Regions from separate parts of the Virgibacillus natechei genome, predicted to be linked through region 2. Evidence: predicted binding sites of a transcription regulator. Region 2 holds the regulator's gene; the other holds the start of a gene.

Region 1 (4,731 bases), 470 kb from region 2:
GAACAAATCCACCTTTACCACGAGCCTTAACAAATTTATCCCGTTTTATCGGGTCACTTGCAATGTTCTCCCAGGCAGCGACAGGGTCATATCCTTCTTCGCGCTCTGCTTTCCAAAGCTCATATAAATCACCACGGATATAAGGATATTTCACTCTTATCGGGCTGTATGTATACCAGGAAAAGCTGGCTCCCCTCGGACAGCCGCGTGGTTCATATTCAGGGAAATCATCTCCAGTTGTCGGGTAATCGGTTGCTTGTATTTCTGATGTAATAATTCCATCTTTTACATAAATGTTCCAACTGCACGAACCGGTACAATTCACGCCATGAGTGGAACGAACCACATTATCGTGTTGCCATCTGCGTCGATATATATCTTCTGAATCTCTTGTACGTGGACTTTCCTCTGTCCATCCATCATTAATTCGCTTTCCTTCTTTCAAATGCTTTAGTGACTCCAATAATTTATTTTTTTTCCTTACCATTTCTTAGTCCCCTCCAAGCATTGTGTCAATAGGGTTAAAACGGTCTCCAATAATACGAAAACTTTCGGTTCCTTCTTCCAACTCTTCCAGGAAAACCTTTAATGATGGTGCATTTGACGCAACCAGTATCAACCGCTCCAACGTGTCAAGATCTTTCAAGTCATAAATGGATTCTATAATCCCTGGAGATACATCGCCAAATCGCATTCGTAAAACTGAAATTAAATCTTCTCGATCCTGAACGAATCCCGCGTCCTCTTCATATGAAAACATTTGATTTCCTCCTTTTTTACTTTATTAGATCAGGCCTTAAGGTTTCATCATTTTAAAATAATCAGCGACCATTACTTTTTGACAGGCATCTGCAGTTGATTTTACAAATTCTTCAAATTCAGCATCCGGCTCCTCGATTGCTTCAAACGTAAAAAATTGTTCTTCAGCATGTGCGAATTGATCGCCAAATCGTATCTGAATGTGTAGCCCAGTCTCCTTTTTGATTACATCCACTTGAACATCATAAGTATGAATATTATGGAATTCTTCAAATTTACTGGTGATATACCGATATAGGTCTGGTGATAACACCCTTAAATTTTTCCTTATCTTGTGCTGCTTTTCTTCACTCATGGACAACCTCCTCCCAGTGAGCCTCTTTCTATTAATGATTCGGTAAGAGTTTTTCTTCTTCTTCGTTATGAAGTAAATCGACAAGGATTAAAGCCTGGAATCGCTGCAGGACCGCATCACTAAATCCATCCGTATCCAACATCTCCTTAATTTCCTTAACAAGCAACCGCAATAGGTCATGGTCACGGGTCAAAGCAATAATGGTATCTTTTAATTCCGGTGATTCTTCCGCCAATTCCTTATACAGCCCTTCTTCTTCCGATTCCGCGTGTCGCAGCGTACGTGTTTCCCAATGTTCAACCGCCACATAAGCCGTTTCCAACGCCTTCTCTAACTGGGCGTCAGTTAAAAGTTTCTCAAGAATTTCATTTAATTCTATAGCCTCATTTAATGCTGCCTCATGAATTGCAGAGTGACTATCTATATGTTTTAATCCGGGTCCCGACATGTACGTCACAGCTCCTTCCGTTTAATGGAAAATAAAATTATTTGAACATTAATTGTATGCATTCATTGTAAAGAAAACAGGAATAATAGGCTGTGACAAACATCACAACTTTCCATTATTAAACAAAAAACTACTCGATAATATCATTTTGGAATTGGACAATAGTTGGGGATAGCGAAGCAGAAAAATGTGTTTACAAAGCTATTTTATTCTTATTTCTCCATTGCTTTTCACGATGAACCGTGCCAAATTCCGCACTTATGCAAAAAAGACGACTCCTGTTCAATACAGAAGTCATCTAGTTTAAAAATAAGGCTCTTTTCTAAAAGTTTTTGACGCAAGTTCTATAAAAGACGACGTAACTACCAGGTTTATTTCCGCTGCGTACAGTCGCTTTCCGCGGGCACGGCCTCAGCCTTCTCGCAGGAAACCGCTGCTGCGGGGTCTTCAGACTCGTGCTGTTCCCGCAGGAGTCGACTGTACTCCGCTCCAATCAACCTTTATAAGAGTGCGTGGCTATATTTATTATATAATTAAGCAGCAATTTTGATGAAGTTGAAAAGCATCTTATCAGCGGAGGAAACACATGAAGACTCCTGCGGGAGGGAAGGCCTCGGGGAGACCCCGCAGTGCGTTAGCACGAGGAGGCTCACCAGCCGCCCGCGGAAAGCGAAATGTTTTTCCGGAGCGAATCCAAGCACCCAACCATCATTAGAACGAGAGACTTCTCAATGGAATTGTCATTGCGTCGCATTTTATATCAACTCTGCAAATTTAATAGCAACAATACTTACGAAAAGAACCAAAATTCGTTTATCGACACGTCGACAAGGTTCGAAACGTGTATTCGGGACCGGTGGTTTATAGCTAGCTAAGTGTTCGAAAAAATTCTACCATTTGTACACTTTAACTACTTTATGTTTGGGGACCAATACAGACCCCTTATTCTTTGGGTCTGCTTTAAATTTTTTGTTTCCTTTCGTCGAAACAGACCAATAGTCTCCTTGATCAAATGCATAAATTTCTTTCAATGGATTTGAATACGATTTGTCGCTGGAAAAGAAATTAAGTTCGCTACCGTCCGTTAAAACTAACCACCAATTATCAAACTTTTTCATTTTCACGTCCCCAATCTATTTGTTCTTTTATTAGTCACGCTAAACAATATTCACTTATCTCACCTATTATGCAAGTTGGCTTAGAAAACTCGGCATTCATCTGTATGAACATGGTAGATGGTGGCTACGTGAAGCAGTGCCATGTTGGTTTCGATCTACCATGTTCAATCATTTGTTACCCCCCTCAAGCTACTAATTGTGTGTATTTCACCCTATATCAATCACTTCTACACTATGAAAATTAATTCCTGCAATATTCTAATAAGTAATCATCAGAAAACTTGATTTAACGTTAAAGGGATTCTTAAAAGGCATTCTTTGCTTTGTTAGAGCCCCTTATACTTTGGAGTCTAAGCTTTATGGCGATAGCAGTAAGAAAGTTTTTATACTTTCTTACTGCAAATAAAAAAGCGGACCCCGTTTATAGGAACCCACTTTTAAAAATATGCTTATTTATACAGTTGCTTTTTCTCTCAATTCTTTTAACGCGCCGCTCCATGCTACAACTTGATCGAGCATTCCGTTCGCATTATCGGCATGGTAATCTGCTGGTTTAAAGACGCTCATATTTTCAAAATCAGTCATAATCGAAAATGTAAGAGCTGTACGTACATCTGCTACTTGCAATTCACCTAAAATAAGGCGCAGGTTTTCATGTGCACGAACACCGCCTAAGCTACCATACCCTACAAACCCAGCTGCTTTATTACTCAATTCAGGCTTTAAGTAATCGAGCGCATTTTTAAGGACGGCTGATATTGCATGGTTATATTCTGGTGTTACAAAAATATAACCGTCAAGAGAATCCATTTTTTCTGACCATGCTTTGATCGTTGCTTGCTGGGTTTCAGATGCAGCTTCACCCAGGAATGGCAAACTATAATCGATAAGGTCTATGATTTCATAAGTAGCGTCGTCGTTACGGTTGTTCGCAAAATCATGTACCCAATTAGCTACCGCTTCTCCGTTACGACCTTCACGTGTACTTCCTAATATAATTCCTATTTTTAACATATTTATTCCCCCTGATAATTGTAAGTAATTTGAATTCATTTATATTTAATTCATTGCTTTAGAATTCAGTATATGTAGATTACCACCTATTAAAAGTAAATGCAATACATTTGCTTCTTTTTTATTACAGAGTTATTAAAAGTAACAACAGTACCTTGCTATCCCTACTTTCTTCAGAAAAAAAGCTGATCCCCGATCAAGGAACCAGCTCGAATTATCGCATTACGTGCGTTTTCAAAAAATTGCCGAATTGGAAGCAAGGTGCCCTAAATACGTCACGTCCTTTGACAACACCAGCATAAGCATCTCCTGAACTGCGATTACTTGTCACATCGAACGTAGGAATAGTGATTTTCTTTTCTTAGAAACCCTTATACCTTGGAGTGCAAGCCTTTCGGTGAATGCCAGAGCCTGCGAACAATCTCTTTAAGCTATATCATAACCTTGCTCTTCAATTGCTTCACGCATATCTTCTACTGTAACTTTTTCTTCCTCATACGTTACAGCAACTTTACCTGTAGATAAATCCACCTCTACAGCCGTAATTCCGTTTAACTCTTTTAGTGACCCTTCAACCGATGATTTACAGTGGCCACATGTCATTCCTTGTACATCTATAGTAGTTTGCATCCTATTTTCCTCCTTATAATTAATTATATTTTAACTCGTTTCAAGCGTAGGGCATTTGAAACAACACTTACAGAACTAAATGCCATTGCCGCACCTGCAACCCAAGGTGCTAACAGTCCAACTGCCGCAATTGGAATTCCTGCACTATTGTACGCAAACGCCCAGAATAAGTTTTGGCGGATATTTTTAATGGTCAACTTACTAAGCTTTATCGCTTTTGGTATGAGTTGTAGATCCCCGCCAAGAATGGTAACATCTGCTGCTTCAATTGCAACTTCTGTGCCTGTTCCAATCGCTATGCCGATATCTGCAATCGCAAGTGCTGGTGCATCATTTACACCATCACCAACCATAGCAACTTTCTTACCTTGTAATTGAATCTCTTTTACATTATCTGCTTTTTCTTC
Region 2 (4,731 bases):
GCGATATTTCGTTGGACAAAGTCTTCCATTTTTTTCATTTCGGTTTGTTGTTTTTCAAAATCCTTTAATTCCTGTTCATAATCGAGCGCCTTTTGTTCTAGAAATTTACTGTAACTGCCGTGGTACTTCTTCGTTATATGCCGTGAAATCTCGTAAACAATTGAAACGGTTTTGTCCAAAAAGTAACGGTCATGGGATACAATAATAACTGCTCCGGGATAGCTAATTAAATAGTTTTCTAACCATCCGAGGGTGTCTATATCTAGGTGGTTGGTAGGCTCATCTAATATAAGTAATTCCGGCTTTTTCAATAACAGTTTCCCTAATGCTAATCTTGTCTTTTGTCCACCGCTCAATTCATTAATTGGTGTCCCGTAATCATAATCCTGAAAGTGGAGACCGCTAAGAACAGCCTTTATATCAGCCTCGTATGTGTACCCACCATTCGTATGAAAGGATTGTTGAAGTTTATCATAGTCCTGTAAGATCTTTTCATTATGGGCACTGGACATTCCAGAAGCTTGTTCCATTTCCTTCTCTAGTGCTCGTAAATCTTGCTCTTGGATGGTCAAATGATGAAATACCTCAACCATTTCATCCCATATTGTTTTTTCAGAAGCCAAAGATGTATGTTGTGACAAATAACCTATCGTCAGGTCTTTTGGTCTGAAAAGATCTCCATCATCGTAATTAAGCTCTCCAGCCATAATCTTTAATAAAGTTGATTTGCCAGAACCATTTCTTCCCACAATAGCTATTCGATCATTATCCTTTATTTCAAGTTTCACATTTGCTAAAATTTCATCTGCCCCGAAGGACTTCGTAAGATTATTTAATTGCATTAATATCATAACGTTCACCTCATATTCTCCAGTGTATCGCATTGTTAATCAGCCTCGCAACAATTGTGAAATTAATCACGACTTTCCCGAATTTTTCTGATATAATTAGAACTATATAATAGATGTGAATATACATGAGGCATGAAGTGGAAAGAGGTACATAGATGGATAAACATAAAATACCAAAAGCAACTGCAAAACGTTTGCCATTATATTATCGATTTTTAAATAATTTAAATCACCAAGGAAAATCACGCGTTTCTTCAAAAGAACTTAGTGAAGCAGTGAAAGTAGATTCTGGAACCATTCGAAGAGACTTTTCCTATTTTGGCGCATTGGGAAAAAAAGGCTATGGGTATAATGTGGAATACTTACTTGGTTTTTTTCGTAAAACATTGGATCAGGATGAAGTAACAGATGTGGCTATAATTGGAGTGGGGAACTTAGGGACTGCTTTCTTACATTATAATTTTATGAAAAACAATAATATAAAAATCAAAATGGCTTTTGATGCAGATAAAGAAAAAGCAGGAACAGACATTGGTGGCGTTCCAATCTACCACATTGACGAGTTAGAGGAGAAATTTAATGAGACGAAAGTGGCCATTTTAACGATACCTGCTACCGAGACAGATGCGATTACAGAACGTCTTGTGCAACAAGAGATTTCAGGAATTCTTAATTTCACACCTGCACGCCTTACAGTGCCAGACCATGTTCGTGTGCATCATATTGACTTGGCAGTTGAATTACAAGCATTAACTTATTTTTTGAAAAACTACCCATTGGAAAAAGAGGATTCATAAACTGCGATAAAGTAAGTCTCTTCACCAAAATCTCTGGGGTGACAAACTAGATGAAATTATGAATTATAAGGGCCGCTGCGGAAAAACACTACGCTTTCCGTGGGCCCTTAGCTCAGCCTCCTCGGAAAAAAGAAGTTCGCTTTCTTCCTGCGGGCTCTTCCCACTGCGCTCATAGATTTTAGTGTTGCCCCATAAGTAAATAAAAAGAAGCAGCTCAGGCTACTTCTTTTTATTTTTTTTCGACCGAAGATGCATAGACATCATTCGTATTCCAATACCAAAATCAAGTGTAGCAACAGCTGCAAGAACGATCGTCGTGACATTCCATATCGTTTCCTCAGCAAATTGAATACCTACATATACAAATAGTATACCCATTATAAAATAGATGATCGCCATAGTCATAGTTAGTCTAACCTCCTAATAAGATCATCTGCATTTGTTCCATTTCTCGCTGCATACGTTCAATATCCTCTGGATCAAGCCCAAATTGGACGAGAACGACAATCGTGTTCATTGCCATATGCACGATGATAGGCACAATAATCCGTTTTGTTTTCACATAGAGAAATGCAAAGACAAATCCCATTGAAGCATAGATCAGCATGTGTGTAGGGTCTAAATGAATAATCCCGAATATCAAAGCTGACAATAATGCGGCAATAAAGAAGTTTGTTCGCGCATAAAATTGACCGAAAATAATTTTACGAAAGATAATTTCTTCTAATATAGGAGCTATTATGGCTGGAATAATCATAAATATTGGTGCTGCTCGTGCAATATCCATGATCTCCTGTGTATTCTCAGAACCAGGATCAATGCCAAGTAACTCCACTTCAATCATACCAGCAATTCCTTGAGCAGCGAAGGCCATAAATACCCCTAAGAATGACCATAGAATAACATTTCCCGCAGAAGAGGCATTGCGATGACTTTCCATTTTCATGTCAGGTCTCATTAGTAGAATAACTACTACAAGAGCTGAGGCAAAGCTTATAATGGACCAGTAAATAACAGCATCAAACTCACTGATTGGAAAAACTACAAACAAAATGGGTGCAAAAATAACCCCAGAAATCTGCATGATGATATAGGTTATAATCACCCACCAATATCGTTTTGGCAAAATAGAACGCTCCTTTAAACATATGTAGTTATTATTGTATGTTTCAAATTAAAATCTTATTTACAAACATAACAACTATTTTATCATTTAGAGCGGTGCCTGTCACTTCCCGATTTTTGTCGAATTTCGTCATACTAAACTGGTAAAATACAATTGCATTATACTTGCATTTTTAGGCTGATTTATTTATCATAATAATTGGGATTAGCACTCGAGAGACAAGAGTGCTAATATATAAAAAATGATATGGAATTAAGGAGGCTGATCTCATGATTAAACCACTAGGAGATCGTGTTATAATCGAACTTGTTGAACAAGAAGAGAAGACTGCAAGCGGTATCGTACTTCCAGACTCAGCAAAAGAGAAACCACAAGAAGGAAAAGTTGTGGCAGTTGGATCCGGTCGAGTTACTGAAAATGGTGAGAAAGTAGCACCAGAGGTTGCAGAAGGAAATGCCATTATCTTTTCCAAATTTGCAGGCACAGAAGTGAAATATGAAGGCACGGAATACTTAATTCTTCGTGAAAATGATATTTTAGCTATTATTGGCTAATAAATAACAAAATTTCTAAGTTAAGTTAAGATTTGAAGGAGGCAATTTTATATGGCTAAAGAAATTAAATTTAATGAAGATGCACGCCGCGCAATGCTTCGTGGTGTCGATACATTAGCAGATGCAGTAAAAGTAACATTAGGGCCAAAAGGTCGTAACGTTGTTTTAGATAAAAAGTTTGGTTCTCCATTAATTACAAATGATGGTGTAACCATTGCAAAAGAAATTGAACTAGAAGATTCCTTCGAAAATATGGGTGCACAACTTGTATCTGAAGTAGCATCAAAAACCAATGATGTAGCTGGTGATGGTACAACAACTGCAACGGTTCTTGCACAAGCAATGATCACAGAAGGTCTAAAAAACGTAACATCAGGTGCAAATCCAGTAGGCATCCGTCGCGGAATTGAGCAAGCTGTTGAAGTTGCAGTAAGTGAACTACAATCGATTTCAGAGGCAATTGACAGTAAAGATTCTATTGCACAAGTTGCATCTGTTTCATCTGGGGACAGTGAAGTTGGTAGCTTGATTTCAGAAGCAATGGAACGCGTTGGTAATGACGGCGTTATTACGATCGAAGAATCAAGAGGATTCAACACAGAGCTAGAAGTTGTGGAAGGTATGCAATTTGACCGTGGATATGCATCTCCATATATGGTTTCAGACCAGGACAAAATGGAAGCAGTGCTAGAAGATCCATACATTCTCATCACAGACAAGAAAATTGGAAATATCCAAGAAGTATTACCAATCTTGGAGCAGGTAGTACAACAAAGTAAACCACTTCTAATTATTGCTGAAGATGTTGAAGGGGAAGCACTTGCGACATTAGTTGTGAATAAACTTCGTGGAACATTTAACGCAGTAGCTGTAAAAGCACCTGGGTTTGGTGACCGTCGTAAATCCATGCTTGAAGATATCGCAACGTTAACTGGTGCAGAAGTAATTACAGAAGACCTTGGATTAGATCTTAAGAGTACAGAAATGGAACAATTAGGCCGTGCTTCTAAAATTGTTGTAACAAAAGAAAACACAACAATTGTAGAAGGATCTGGAAACCCTGAAACCATTTCTTCTCGTGTTGGACAAATCCGTGCACAGGCAGAAGAAACTACTTCTGATTTTGATAAAGAAAAATTACATGAGCGCTTAGCTAAATTAGCTGGTGGTGTAGCAGTGATCAAAGTCGGTGCTGCAACAGAAACAGAACTTAAAGAACGTAAATTGCGCATTGAAGACGCATTAAACTCCACACGTGCAGCGGTTGAAGAAGGTATCGTATCCGGTGGTGGTACAGCACTAGTAAATGTATACGCGAAAGTCGGTAGTTTGGCACTTGAAGGTGACGAAGCAACCGGAGCGAGCATTGTACTTCGTGCACTGGAAGAACCAGTACGTCAAAT

What was found. The regulator Rex, encoded in region 2, represses fermentation and respiration genes when NADH is low (regulators of the CRP and FNR family bind a similar motif). The targets are predictions, from matches to a motif close to TTGTGAAATATTTCACAA.
Region 1: a site for Rex is predicted at 1,653-1,670, ahead of OLD84_RS02295 (hemerythrin domain-containing protein). Genes of this name have one in related genera too.

Annotation. Positions count from the first base shown of each region.
Region 1 covers NZ_CP110224.1:378,527-383,257, reverse strand. Annotated here, with positions in the region: gene OLD84_RS02310 (nitrate reductase subunit alpha) at 1-487, opposite strand, end outside; gene OLD84_RS02305 (hypothetical protein) at 491-760, opposite strand; gene OLD84_RS02300 (hypothetical protein) at 797-1,114, opposite strand; gene OLD84_RS02295 (hemerythrin domain-containing protein) at 1,146-1,562, opposite strand; gene OLD84_RS02290 (hypothetical protein) at 2,453-2,680, opposite strand; gene OLD84_RS02285 (NADPH-dependent FMN reductase) at 3,134-3,694, opposite strand; gene copZ (copper chaperone CopZ) at 4,121-4,324, opposite strand; gene OLD84_RS02275 (heavy metal translocating P-type ATPase) at 4,348-4,731, opposite strand, start outside.
Region 2 covers NZ_CP110224.1:846,793-851,523, forward strand. Annotated here, with positions in the region: gene OLD84_RS04735 (ABC transporter ATP-binding protein) at 1-851, opposite strand, end outside; gene OLD84_RS04740 (redox-sensing transcriptional repressor Rex) at 1,007-1,648, shown strand; gene OLD84_RS04745 (YdiK family protein) at 1,868-2,053, opposite strand; gene OLD84_RS04750 (CPBP family intramembrane glutamic endopeptidase) at 2,061-2,774, opposite strand; gene groES (co-chaperone GroES) at 3,044-3,328, shown strand; gene groL (chaperonin GroEL) at 3,380-4,731, shown strand, end outside.